Regions from separate parts of the Nicoliella sp. ESL1106 genome, predicted to be linked through region 2. Evidence: riboswitches for the same ligand, from Rfam matches in the RefSeq annotation. Region 2 holds a riboswitch; the other holds the start of a gene.

Region 1 (6,709 bases), 110 kb from region 2:
AACGGGAGTTACTTACAGTGAAGATGAACTTAGCGCTTTAGCTGAAGTAATTAAAAAGTATGATATTTTAGTGATCAGTGATGAAATTTATAGTGAGTTAACTTACGACCACGCTCATTTTTCATTCGCTAAACTCCTTCCTGAGCAAACGATTACTTACAATGGCTTGTCTAAGTCCCATGCGATGACAGGTTGGCGAGTTGGGGTAGTGTTTGCAAAGCCCGCAATTTTATCAGAAATATTGAAGATGCACATGTTCGCTAGTTTCTGTCTTACTGCTAATGCTCAATATGCAGCCATCGAGGCATTTAATAATGGACGCGACGATGCTGAACCAATGAAAAAGGTTTATGAACAAAGACGTGATCTAGTTGTCAACGGTCTTAAAGAAGTTGGGATCAATAGTCCCACCCCAGAGGGGGCCTTTTATATCTTCGCTTCAATTCCTGATTCATACAAGACTGATAGTATGCAATTCTGTCTTGACTTAGCGAATGAAGCGCACGTAGGGGTCGTTCCTGGAGTTGGCTTTGGACCTGGTGGTGAAAATAGCTTTAGATTAAGCTATGCTGCTAGTACGGAAGAGCTAGAGGAAGCTGTAAAACGGATTCAGAATTTTGTGAAAAATCATGAATAAACATCAATAAATAGATAAGTAACCATTTGGGATATTTTGACTAAATGGTTACTTTTTTATAATATTTACAAAAAAATAGTAAAATTTAAAAACCGCGCTAAATCAATGTTGGAAGCGATTTATTTATGCAAAACCGCTATTTTTATGTGAGATGATGTAACACGAAATATATACAAATCTTAAAAAAACTGCTAAAATATAATTAATGAAAATTAAAAATGTGTAACCTATTGATGGGTACACGAAGGGGATATTGTCATGAAAAAATTAAAGGGGTTCTTCGGTGCAATGGTAATAGCGCTGTTTGCGTTATTGATTGGTACTGGCTTTTCAAGTCAGACTGCCCATGCAGAAAAGACCTATCAAATTGGGACGGATGTTACATTTCCTCCGTTTGAATTTGCTAATGATCAAAACAAGTATGTCGGAATCGACATTGATTTGATGAAGGCAATTGCTAAGGATCAGGGCTTTAAGGTAAATATTAAACCAATTGGTTTTAATGCTGCGGTTCAAGCAACCCAGTCAGGACAAATTGATGGTGTGATCGCTGGGATGAATATTACTCCAGAACGTGCACAGACCTTTGATTTTTCCAATCCTTACTACAAGTCTGGTGTTGTAATGGCTGTTAAGCAGGGGGGGAGCGTTAAAGACCTTAATCAACTCCGTGGTAAAAGAGTTGCCGTTAAGACGGGGACTTCCGGAGCTGCGTATGCTAACAGCATCAAGAATAAATATGGCTTTAAGGTGGTTACCTTTGATGATTCTAGTAACATGTACCAAGATGTGTTAACTGGAAATTCGGCTGCCTGTTTTGAAGATGAACCAGTTATGAAGTACAGTATCAAGCAAGGCACGAAACTTTCAATCGTTACTAAGCCTGCTGATAGTGGTTCATATGGTTTTGCCGTTGATAAGGGTAAGAACAAGGTATTGCTTGCTAAGTTCAACAAGGGACTTGCTAACCTCCAAAAGAACGGTGAATATAAAAAGATTGTTGATCACTACCTAGAAAGCAAGGGAACCAATGCTGGTTCTAGTGACCATACCTTCTTGGGAATCCTTAAGCAAAACAAGGGCTTCCTTTGGAACGGGTTCTTACAAACACTTTGGTTAAGTATCGTTTCGATCTTCTTTGCAACATTATTTGGAGTAATCGTGGGACTATTGGGTGTATTGCCTTACAAGTTCTTCCAAGACCTATCTAGTACCATTATCTATATTTTCCGTGGGTTACCATTACTAGTGTTGGCACTATTCATTTACACCGGGATTCCAACTTTAACTGGAACTAAGATTCCAGCGTTCATTGCCGGGGTCGTCACCTTAATGTTCAATGAAGGAGCCTATATTGCGGCCTTCGTTCGTGGGGGGATTAATTCCGTTGACAGTGGTCAAATGGAAGCAGCTCGGAGTTTAGGACTGCCATTCTCCAAGTCGATGTTTAAGGTTATTCTTCCACAGGGAATTAAGTTAATCATTCCATCATTCATTAACCAATTTATTATCACTTTGAAGGATACTTCAATCCTATCAATTATTGGAATTCTAGAATTAACCCAAACTGGTAAAATTATTATCGCAAGAAACCTTGAAGGATTTAAGGTCTGGACAATTGTTGCTTTGATTTACTTAATCGTGATCACGCTGTTGACCTGGTTATCTAAATGGGGTGAAAGGAGAACTAGATTATGATTAAAGTAGACGTTAAAAACCTAGTCAAGAACTACGGGAGCAACCACGTTTTAAAGAACGTTGACTTTCAAGTTCAAAAAAACGAAGTGGTCGTAATTATCGGACCATCCGGATCTGGGAAAAGTACGTTATTAAGAACCTTGAATAAGTTGGAAGAACCAACCTCTGGTTCCGTAATCATTGATGGGAAGGACATCGCAGACCCAAAGACCGATATGAATAAGGTTCGTGAAAACATCGGGATGGTGTTCCAACATTTCAACCTCTTTAACAATCTTTCAGTTGGTGACAACATCATGTTAGCACCAGTTGAGTTAAAGAAGGAAACTAAGGAAGAAGCTGCTGAACAAGCCAAGAAACTCTTGGAAGTTGTTAACCTTTCCCAAAAATTTGATGCAAAGGTGCAATCACTTTCTGGTGGTCAAAAACAACGGATCGCCATTGCCCGTGCTTTAGCCATGAAGCCAGACATCATGTTATTTGACGAACCCACCAGTGCCCTTGATCCAGAAATGGTTGGTGATGTTTTGCAAGTAATGAAGCGGTTGGCTAAGGATGGAATGACAATGGTGGTCGTAACCCATGAAATGGGCTTTGCCCGTGAAGTTGCGGACCGCGTGGTCTTTGTTGATGACGGTAAGATTTTGGAATCAGGAACGCCTGAAGAAATCTTTGATCATCCTAAAAATGCCAGATTACAATCATTCTTGGAAAAAGTGCTATAAAAAATAAATAATGAAATAACCATCTTGCGAATTTCGTAAGGTGGTTATTTTTTATGCTTTGATAACAATTTGGATGATGGCTAAATCAACTCTTTAGGAGGCGAATTGGTTGGTTCACTAAAAATAAAATAACTTTTTTGTTACTATAATATCCACTATTTTTTGAAACATTTATCTAAAAATGTCACTTTTGCTTGTTGTTTGATTATGCTATACTCAAATTACTTAATTAACTGCAAGGGGAGCCGTTCGGCTGAGACTAGGTTAATCAAAACCTTGACCCTAATGAACCTGATCTGGTTAGTACCAGCGTAGGAATGCAGCGGATATTTATGAAAACTATCCAATTCTTTTTGTGGTGCAAACTATCCAATTTTTTGTTGTGAATTGGGTTCTCAGTTTAATTAAGCCAAAATGCTTAAGGAGAGATGTTTTCATGAATAATGAACAGGAAAAGCAAAGTTTGGATCCCGCAAACTTAAAATGGGGGCAAACGTTTCTTGCAAGTATTCAACATATTTTTGTTTCAAATGTATGGTTAGATCCAATTTTTGTGGCTTCAACAGCTGGGTTATCACTGAGCTTATCGACTAATTTAGTTAATGCAATTTTTATTGCATCTGGGTTAGTAACGATTATTCAAGCCACTAAGTTAGTTCGCCTTCCAATTGTGCAGGGACCATCCGCAGCTTTTGATGCGTTGATGATCAATGCTGGAAAAACGGGGACGTTACCCGCAGCTGGCGGATCGATTTTACTAAGTGCGATCTTAGCCTTCTTTTTAGCGGTTACTGGTTTATTGTCCAAGTTAACTAAATGGCTTCGACCAGCGATCACTGGAACGATTATCTTTTTAGTGGGGGTCTCATTAGCTAGTTTTACACTAGCGGAATTTTTAGGTGGGGACCCGACTGCAGCATCATTTGCATCACCCAAGACCTTATTCGTAGCAATTGTAACCGCAGGAATCGTAGTCTTTTTATCGATTTTTGGAAAGGGTGCTTGGCATCGCTATTCATTTTTAATTGCATTGGTAGCTGGTGATCTGATTGCAGGATTGACTGGCATGATCAATCTATCAGCGGTTGGTTCTAAGCCGCTGTTCGGCTTACCACACATCTTGCCTTATGGGATGTTGAAGTTTAATTGGACCATCTTCTTAACGTTCTTCATTGCCTACTGTGTGGCGATTATTGAGGCATTGGGAGTATATGAAGCATCGGCTGATGTAACTAATACTAAGGTGGACCAAAAGAGAATGGAAAAGGGAATTGCTGGTGAAGCAGCGGGATCAATCTTGTCATCACTAATTGGTGGGTTCCCAACCACAGCATTTGCGCAAAACTTAGGAGTAATGAAGCTGACTGGAATTCATTCTAGAAAACCAATCCTACTAGCTGGTAGTTTGTTAGTGGTATTAGGCTTTATTCCAAAGCTAGGGGCCTTTTTATCTTTGACTCCCGCTCCAGTAATTGGTGGGATGTTCCTACCAGCAGCGGCCACGTTAATTACAACTGGTTTTAATATTTTAAAACGCGCTGAAAATAACGATACGAATAACTTAATTATTGGGTTATCGATTATGCTTGCAATCGGGATTCCAGCTTATGCTTCTGGCTATAATGGAGCATTAAAGCCATTATTAACTAATAACATTTTATTAGGAGCAATTTCTTCAGTTGTTCTTCACATTATCCTAGTGGCAATTCCTAAAGCATTTAAAAAGCAGGAGGCGGAATAGCAATGGTGCTATCAACAGTTGAAATTCAAAGAGAAGTTTTAGCGTTTATTGATCAATACGCAGTTGCGAATGCGAGCGAAAGTGCAGGGGCGTTTAATGAACTAGCGCTTAAAATATTTAACTATCAATTTGAAAATAACTTGCCGTTTAAAAAGTATGCCAAGAGTCAAAGAAAGACCCCGTTGTTAGTGCGGGATTGGACTGAAATTCCATTGATGCCAATTCAGGGTTATAAACGATTGACCTTATCTGCCACCCCGATTACGGATGATGAACCCGTGTTTATGTCGAGTGGAACGACCGATCCAACCCATCGGAGTCGTAATTATCACCCCACTTTTAAAACTTGGGATGCTTCGATGCGCTTTCCGTTCAAGAAATTTGTAATGCCTGATCATGATAAAATGCGGATCATTGGTCTATTTCCAGGTGAAGATATCAACCCTAATTCTTCACTGTCCAGATACGTTAGTAAGGCAGTCGAATTTTTTGGTGATGAGCAAAGTAAAATCTATGTGGATGAATCACAAATGGATTTTGCTGGCATTATTGCGGCCTTGCAAGCATCAATTAAGGCCAATCAACCAGTAATGTTACTGGGGGCCAGTTTTTCATATGTTCACTTATTAGACTACCTGAAGCAAAACGATTTACATTTCCAGTTACCAACCGATAGTCGGCTGTTTGATACTGGTGGTTTCAAGGGACAGTCCAGAAGTGTCGAATTTCAAACGTTGATGCAAGAAATTGAGGATACGTTTGGCATCGATCGTGATCACTATATTAACATGTACGGAATGACTGAAGTTTGTTCACAATGCTATGACCAAAACATTTATGATTTATATCATGATCAATCAATTAACTACGATAAGGCTGCGCCAGCATGGGTGCGGATCCAAATTTTAGATCCAGATCAATTAACGCCGGTTAAAAATGGTCAGGTCGGGCTAATTGCATATTACGATCTTTCGAATTGGAATTCCTGTGTGGGAATCTTAACCGAAGATATGGGTGTGCAAGATGAAGCAGGCTTTAAATTGCTAGGTCGGGTCAAGGGCGCTGAAGCTAAGGGGTGTTCGATCGCCGTCGATCAGCTACTGGCTTCTAATCAAGCTGGTGATCAAATTGACTAAGGACCCCATCCAAATCATCCCAATTGACCTGTTTAGCCTTCCTCGTGAGGTGCAACCAGTTAATTTTAATTACTATTCAATTCCGAATGGTAATACGACATATTCTTTCCGTTATCCTGAGTTGACCGCTGCTGAAATTGCGCATACTGCTCGGATAATTAAGCACCACCAACATAGTTACCTAACCAAATTAACGCTTGCTGAGATCATTAATGTAATCGATCAGGCGGTGCAAAAATGGACCCACCCAGAATACGAGCAGCGCAAATTGGCAATTAAATTGATTCCCAAAATTACGGGCTATAATTCAGAAACGGTGTTATTAGAAATTAAGCGCTTTGTTCGGTTGTTTAGGAAAAAGGAGCTTTTGAGATTCGTTGATACTGAGTTAGATCAACCAGGGATTTTAGATGAATTTCATCCCCAAAGAAGCGGTAGCAACACGAAAGCGTTTGGCCCGGACGGCATTTTTCATGTCTTTTCTGGGAACATCCCAGCGCTGCAGTTGTGGCCATTGGTCATGGGGCTCTTAGTTAAATCAGCTAATTTGGGTAAAACGTCGCTTGCCGAACCACTGTTTCCAATCCTGTTCATGCAATCGATTGCTAGTGTTGATGCGCACATGGCTGAATGCACTGCAATCTTGCCATGGCACGGGGGAAACACTCAATTAGAGCAAGCGGCCATCAATAATACGGATGCGACGATCGTTTATGGTTCTAATCAAGCCGTCAATAGTATTCGACAAATGGTGCCGACTGACAAGAAGTTT
Region 2 (6,709 bases):
ATATTGCTCTGGCAGGACAGTTCGGACATGCTGAAAAAGTGCTCGGATACACAAAATTACATCGGGAGCACTTTACATTTGGTGCTTGGTTAAAATGTGGTGAAGCCTTCCGCTCATCAGCATGGGTCGGATGATAATCGATCGAACCACACTCTGGACAGGTTATTTGGGTGTCCTGGTAAATGCGTTTGCATCGATAGCATTTTACCTCCACCCCACCTGGTTCGTCATCAGCAACTGATGTGGCGTTAGCATTGGAAGCATCACAATAAGGACACGCTTTAAGCAAATCATTATAAATATAACCACATTTTTGGCATTTTAACTTTTTTGCCGATGCTAAATTAACGTCAGCGTAGTTAATTTTATTGAATTCTGGATGGTCGTATGGGGTTGTTTCACCTAACGTTGCATCGCAATTGAATCTAGGACAAGCATTTAATATTGGGTAATCAAGATCATCAATGCAATAAATGTAGTCACATAAATTACACCTTAAATAAATTCCTTCCCAGGTGCTAAAAAATTTTTTATTTTTATTACTATCTATTTTGTAGCAATATGGGCATTCATTTTTTGAATCAACTCTAATAAACCCACATTTAATACATTTAATGTTCATATTTTAAAATCCTTATTTATGACGATGTTTAATTCATAATTATAGGTTATAAATTAGTTATAAACAATTTTTCTTTTTTTATTTAGTTAAAGTAAGTATTTGCTTGTGACTATGCGCAGTCCTCTATCATGTTAGCCCCCATTAATTACTTATTTTTTACATTTTTATGCTAACTTTTTTACAATTTCAGAGATATGATAAAGATGCATCAAAAAATTAAATAGAAAAAAGGCGATTATTTTGAAGCATTTTAGTAAATTGATTCCCATCAGTGTAATTGGTATTTCGTTATTGACAGTAAGTAGTTCGACTCTCAACGTTAGTGCAAAAGCAAGTTCTAACAAGAATGAAGTTACGATCTACCTAGCTCGCCATGGTGAAACTACGGGAAACGTAATGGAGCTTGCAGAGGGTTGGGATGATTATCCATTAACCCCTAAGGGCGCAAAAGTGGCTGAAGAAGTTGGTGCTGGATTACGCGGGATCAAGTTTACTGATGCAGCGTGCGGAAAATTAATTCGACACTTAGATACGGTTAAAGACATGTTGGTTTACTCTGGTAATGGTAAAGTTACCGTTAACGAAACGCCCCTATTTAGAGAAGCTGGTAACGGTGAATACGAACTAGACAATTATGACCAAGAAGATGCTGTTTTAAATAAGTACTACAACGCCACTAGTCGTGCAGAGCTACAAAAGAAATTTGGAACTGATTTTGTAGTTAAGATGCATGATGCATTGTACGAAATTGACAAAGATAGTACCAAACTCCCTAAATCTGATCGAGCAGAAAGTGGTACTACAATCGTTAAACGTGAAGCCAAAGGCATTAAAGAAGTAGCTGAACGGACTGCTAAGGAAAAGGGGAAAAACGCCCTTGTCGTTAGTTCCGGAGATATCATTACTGCATACTTATCAAAATATGATCACAATATGAGTGCTGCTGATAAGAAATTAATTACCGATGAAGCAATGCCTAACTCAGGAATCACAAAGGTTTATTACAATGTTAAGACCAATAAAGTTAGATTTGGTAAAGTCGGCGATACCAGCTACGTCAATAAGGGCATTAAATACTTAAAGGATCACAAAGTTAAGGATCAAAAAACAATTGATGTAAAATATCAAGATTAATCATTAAATATTAAAACGACCTAATCATCTTTATTATTAGGTCGTTTTTTTTATGGCAAAAAACAATAATCACCCTTGTAATAAAATACATCTGATGTATTATATAAGTGATATGATGTATTTAAGGAGGGAAAGTTAACATGCAATCTAAAAATATAAGTCTTGGCACGGAAACGATCCAAAAAATCATTATGTATATTAAGGAACACCACTTAACTACTGGTGATAAGTTACCCAAAGAAGCTGAATTAATGAATGAACTAGCGGTCGGTCGCTCCACTATTAGAGAAGCAATGCAAATCCTCGCCCATTCAGGCGTGGTTAGCATTAAACAAGGATCAGGAACATACGTTCAACAATTGGAGCTGATCGACGAACAAAATCCCCTGCTATGGCGAACTGAGAAAATGCTTGAAAAAGAGGCCATTGTTGAATTGGTTGATAATGATATTACCCCTGAAGAATGGATCACCCTCAAAGCATATCTTACTAGAAGGAATCAATTATTATCACAAGGCAAATTCAATGAATACCTTGAACAAGATATCCTATTCCATGAACAAATCGTCAAAATGTCACAAAATGCGTATTTAATTAAGTGGTTCAAGGAACTAAAGCCACTATGGAAAAGTCATCTAAGTCAATCAATTGCTAAGAATCCACACTATAAAGGGAAAATTAAGCATCATAATCAGTTGTTCGATGCATTGATGGATCGAAATGCAGAAGCTGCCATCAAGTTAATTCAGGAAGTAGGCAAATAAAATGTTATCAATCCCAACAATTATTTTCTTAATTATCGGTGGACTGGCGGCTGGGGTTTTAAATGGGATTGTCGGGATGGCGGTCTTAACAATCTATCCCATCCTGTTGTCAATTGGCGTTTCTCCCATCATGGCAAACGTAACGGCCACCATTAGTATTATATTCAGTGGTTGTACCTCGGTCCTATCATCTGCTAAGGAAATCAAAAGTTATCGTAAACAAGCTGGGGTCATCACATTACTTTCAGTATTTGGTTGCATAATTGGCACGTTCATCCTAATCAACAGCAGCAATGCTCAATTTAAACGGATCGTCCCGTTTATCATTATGTTTGCCGGAATCATGATGTTGATCCCCAAAAAAGACCAGCCCCATGACAACCGCTTCATACGAAGCATTCAGTACCTGTTTCTCCCCATCATCGGTCTTTATAACGGCTACTTTGGTGCGGGTTCAGGAATTTTAGAAACCGCAGTGTTGTCCAGAATTATTCATGCCCCGTATTATGTCTACAATGCGATTAGAAACGTTTTGTCACTAGCTAGTAACATTATCAGCGCCATTATCTTCATTTTGATTTTACCAGTGGACTGGATCGTTATCATTCCACTAGCGATTGGACTAGTGGTCGGCGGCTATTTAGGACCGATCATTGTTAAATTCATCCCTACTAAAGTGATGGAAATTTGCGTGGGGATTTTTGCAATCGGATTATCAACCTATCTATTTATTACTACCTATTAGAAAAGTGAGGTTACCAATATGAGAATCAATATCTTACAACACACTCCAAACGAAGGACCAGGATCAATTTTAGACTGGGCGCAAGCACACGACCATGAAGTCTATACCTATCATCCATACCAATTCGGCTACTTACCTACTGCAGATGAAACCGATATGTTAGTTATTTTAGGAGGACCGATGAGTCCCAACGATAACTTCCCCTGGATCCAACAGGAACGCGATTTAATCAATACCCTTTTAAAGCGGAATACGCCAATGCTTGGGGTCTGTTATGGCGCGCAACAAATCACCAAGGCCATGGGATACCCAGTTGGTAAATCGCCAGTCAAGGAAGTTGGTTGGGCAGCTGTTAAACTAGAAAGTAATGCCATTTCTGGATTACCAAAACAAGTCACTGCCCTTCACTGGCATGAAGAAATGTTCAAAATTCCAGCAGGGGCAGAACGTTTATTTTCCACCCCTGGCTTAAAGAACCAAGGGTTCGTGATGAACCATCGAATTGCGGGCCTCCAATTTCATTTGGAACCCAAGGCTAATAACGTTCGTGAGATGGTAGTGAATGATTTTCCATATATTAAGGACTCGATATTAGGCCAAAGCGCTCAAGAAATATTGAACACCCCAGTTCCAATTGAAAATAAGGCCGTCATGTTTAGAATACTAGATTACATTAATGAACAATAATCAATGAAAAAAGGCAGTAGCATTCACGAATGTGATTACTACTGCCCTTTCATTTGATATTTAGTTCATTGTTAATCCACCATCAACAGTGTAATTTTGACCTGTAATCCCATCACTTTCGTCTGATCCCAAGAACACCACCATCTTAGCAACCTGTTTCGGAGTAGTTACTGATTTAAGTGGCGTTTGATTGGCAATTAAGTCAAACACCTCGGGAGTAGTAACAGCACTGGCATTAGTGGTTCTAAGTAATCCCCCTGATACCATATTGAAACTAATCCCATCACTCCCTAGTTCGGCTGCTAAGTTTCTAGTAAACCCAATCAATGCTGCTTTTGCGGTAGTGTATTCATGGTAAGGAACAACCGGATTTTGAAACAGGTTCGTCCCGATATTAATGACCTTCCCATAATGATTTTTAATCATATTAGGAAGCACACTTTGGGTAACGTTAAAAGCACCCTTCAAGGTCCCGTCAATTTGTTTTTGGTAGTCATCCCATGATAAATCTTGAAATGCCTTTTGCTTAACGGGGTCAAATTTAAACCCGACTAAAGCATTGTTAACAACGACGTCTAGACTTCCAAAATGATCAATTGCCTGCTTAACTAGTGCATCGATTTGGCTTCTGTCCCTAACGTCGGCCTGGATTGCAATTGCATGGTCTGATCCAATTTCTTCAACTACTTGGTCAGCAGCGTCTTGATGATGGTAATAATTTACCACGACGTTAAAGCCCCGTTCACCAAATTGTTTCGCAGTTTCAGCGCCTAATCCTGAACTTGCTCCTGTAATTAAAACTGTTCTTGCCATTTGAAAAATCTCCTTAAAAGACTAATCGAATGAAGCAATAGCTTGATTTTATACACCTTTAATAATCCCTCCGCTAGCATTACCTAGATCAGGTTCATGGGTATCATCTCAGCCATTCCAGCACCCCATTAATCGGTATATTATTTGAATCCACTTATATATTAAGCGATAAAAATGAATTAATCAACTCAATATAAAAACACAATCCAATAACGAATTGTGCTTCATCTTAATTATTTAATAACTCGGTAGACAGCCTCCATTGGTTGGCGTTTCTTAGGCGTAATCGCTTGGTCACGATAACCAAAACTTACCATTACAGAAACGCTCCACTTTTTAGGATCGAATGCTCCATAATCAGACAGAATCCGATCAATGTTGACACGGTTAAAGCCCTCGATTGGACAACTATCAATGTCTAATGCTGCAGCGGCATCCATCATGTTCGCCAATGGAATGTAGGTTTGCTTTGAAGCCCAATCAAATAATTCACGCTCAGTATTTAACTTAAAATCATTTTCCTGAAAATTAATGATTTTTTTAGAGAACGGTGAATCAATATCAAACGGGTGGCCTTGAACATCTTCGCTCATATGCTTAATATGAGGGGAATGAATATTCATATCCTTACGAGCTAAAATTACAACAAATTTGTCAGCGCCGTCAAGGCTCTTTTGCGCTCCCCAGGCATCGTTATACATTGCCTGCTTCAATTCTTTGTTTTCGATCAACAAAAATTGCCAAGGTTCAAGTCCCATTGAACTAGGTGATAATCTAGCGACCTCCATAATGGTATGCCAATCCCTATCGGAAATATGTTTGTTCGGATCATACTTTTTAGTCGCATACCTACGATGGGCTAAGTTAATTAAAGCTTCGTTTTTATCCATAATTGTCATCCTTTTTAATTGATATAATAATAAATTATCATTGATAACAATGTGCCGCAATTAATTCGCCCTCGCTCAGCTAATTATCGATCAGATTTTAATGGATTAGGCCTTTAAATCAAGGCATCATCATGATTAAGCGATAATTTGAAAATAATTATAAATAAATTAGATAAAACCCTTTACATTCTAATTTAATTGCGTTATATTATTATCAACAACAAAGCAAAGGGGATGTTTCCAATGCAAACTGAAGGTTTTACCGCAGATTAAATTGTAAGGGATGTGTTTCCACCAATGAGATTATAAGTGAGTTACCCAGCTAATGAAAGAGAGGTACCTACCATTCACTTAAAACATCGATTTACCGCAGATTCTAAATAAGAAAGAAGTGTTTCCACCATTTTGCTAAATAAGATTCAAACTCATAATAATAATGCCTGATAGATCATCTAAAATGGTCTATCAGGTATTTTGATTCCCGCCCTTTTCCCTATCGACGGATGATTAAAAAATAATTAAAAAAGATTAGAAAAAATCGTTCAAAAGGGTTTACTTTATCATTTAAAAGGTATATTATAATGACAATAAATCAAAGGGGATGATTCCAGTATCATGAAGAACGATTTACCCCAGATTTTATTCAAGGGAGATGTAATCACCAACTTAGTACAAAGTTCGTTTTACCCAGCTAATGAACAGGAAGGTGTTACCATTCACTTAGAAAATCGATTTACCGCAAATTCTAAATAAGAAAGAAGTGTTTCCACCATTTCGTTATTAAAGATTCAAATCCATAATAATAATGCCTGACAGATCATGAATAATGGTTTGTCAGGTATTTTGATTTTAAGCTATTTTATTGCCAAGCTAAATTGAAATATTTAGAACGCATATTTTTACAACTGCACATAAATCATTCATAATATACATATCAATCGAATGAGTCAGGAGATTTTGCCAATGGATAAGCATAAGATCAATAAGTATATCGGAAACGATAAACCATTAGAAATTTATTCAAAATCACGTGATAATTATAAGTATGAAAACT

Evidence for each region. Region 2 has a riboswitch for thiamine pyrophosphate ahead of ACSVI6_RS06830 (3-oxoacyl-ACP reductase). Riboswitches for the same ligand answer to the same signal wherever they lie in the genome.
Region 1: linked by a shared signal. The riboswitch ahead of ACSVI6_RS07420 (uracil-xanthine permease family protein) and the one ahead of ACSVI6_RS06830 (3-oxoacyl-ACP reductase) in region 2 are both predicted to bind thiamine pyrophosphate.

Annotation. Positions count from the first base shown of each region.
Region 1 covers NZ_CP196341.1:120,262-126,970, reverse strand. Annotated here, with positions in the region: gene ACSVI6_RS07435 (aminotransferase class I/II-fold pyridoxal phosphate-dependent enzyme) at 1-637, shown strand, start outside; gene ACSVI6_RS07430 (amino acid ABC transporter substrate-binding protein/permease) at 896-2,335, shown strand; gene ACSVI6_RS07425 (amino acid ABC transporter ATP-binding protein) at 2,332-3,060, shown strand; TPP riboswitch at 3,289-3,395, shown strand; gene ACSVI6_RS07420 (uracil-xanthine permease family protein) at 3,497-4,801, shown strand; gene ACSVI6_RS07415 (LuxE/PaaK family acyltransferase) at 4,804-5,937, shown strand; gene ACSVI6_RS07410 (acyl-CoA reductase) at 5,930-6,709, shown strand, end outside.
Region 2 covers NZ_CP196341.1:11,269-17,977, reverse strand. Annotated here, with positions in the region: gene ACSVI6_RS06855 (hypothetical protein) at 1-289, opposite strand, end outside; gene ACSVI6_RS06850 (histidine phosphatase family protein) at 863-1,756, shown strand; gene ACSVI6_RS06845 (FadR/GntR family transcriptional regulator) at 1,897-2,520, shown strand; gene ACSVI6_RS06840 (sulfite exporter TauE/SafE family protein) at 2,522-3,265, shown strand; gene ACSVI6_RS06835 (type 1 glutamine amidotransferase) at 3,284-3,952, shown strand; gene ACSVI6_RS06830 (3-oxoacyl-ACP reductase) at 4,013-4,765, opposite strand; TPP riboswitch at 4,814-4,903, opposite strand; gene ACSVI6_RS06825 (NAD(P)H-dependent oxidoreductase) at 4,999-5,655, opposite strand; gene ACSVI6_RS06820 (hypothetical protein) at 6,271-6,408, shown strand; gene ACSVI6_RS06815 (hypothetical protein) at 6,619-6,709, shown strand, end outside.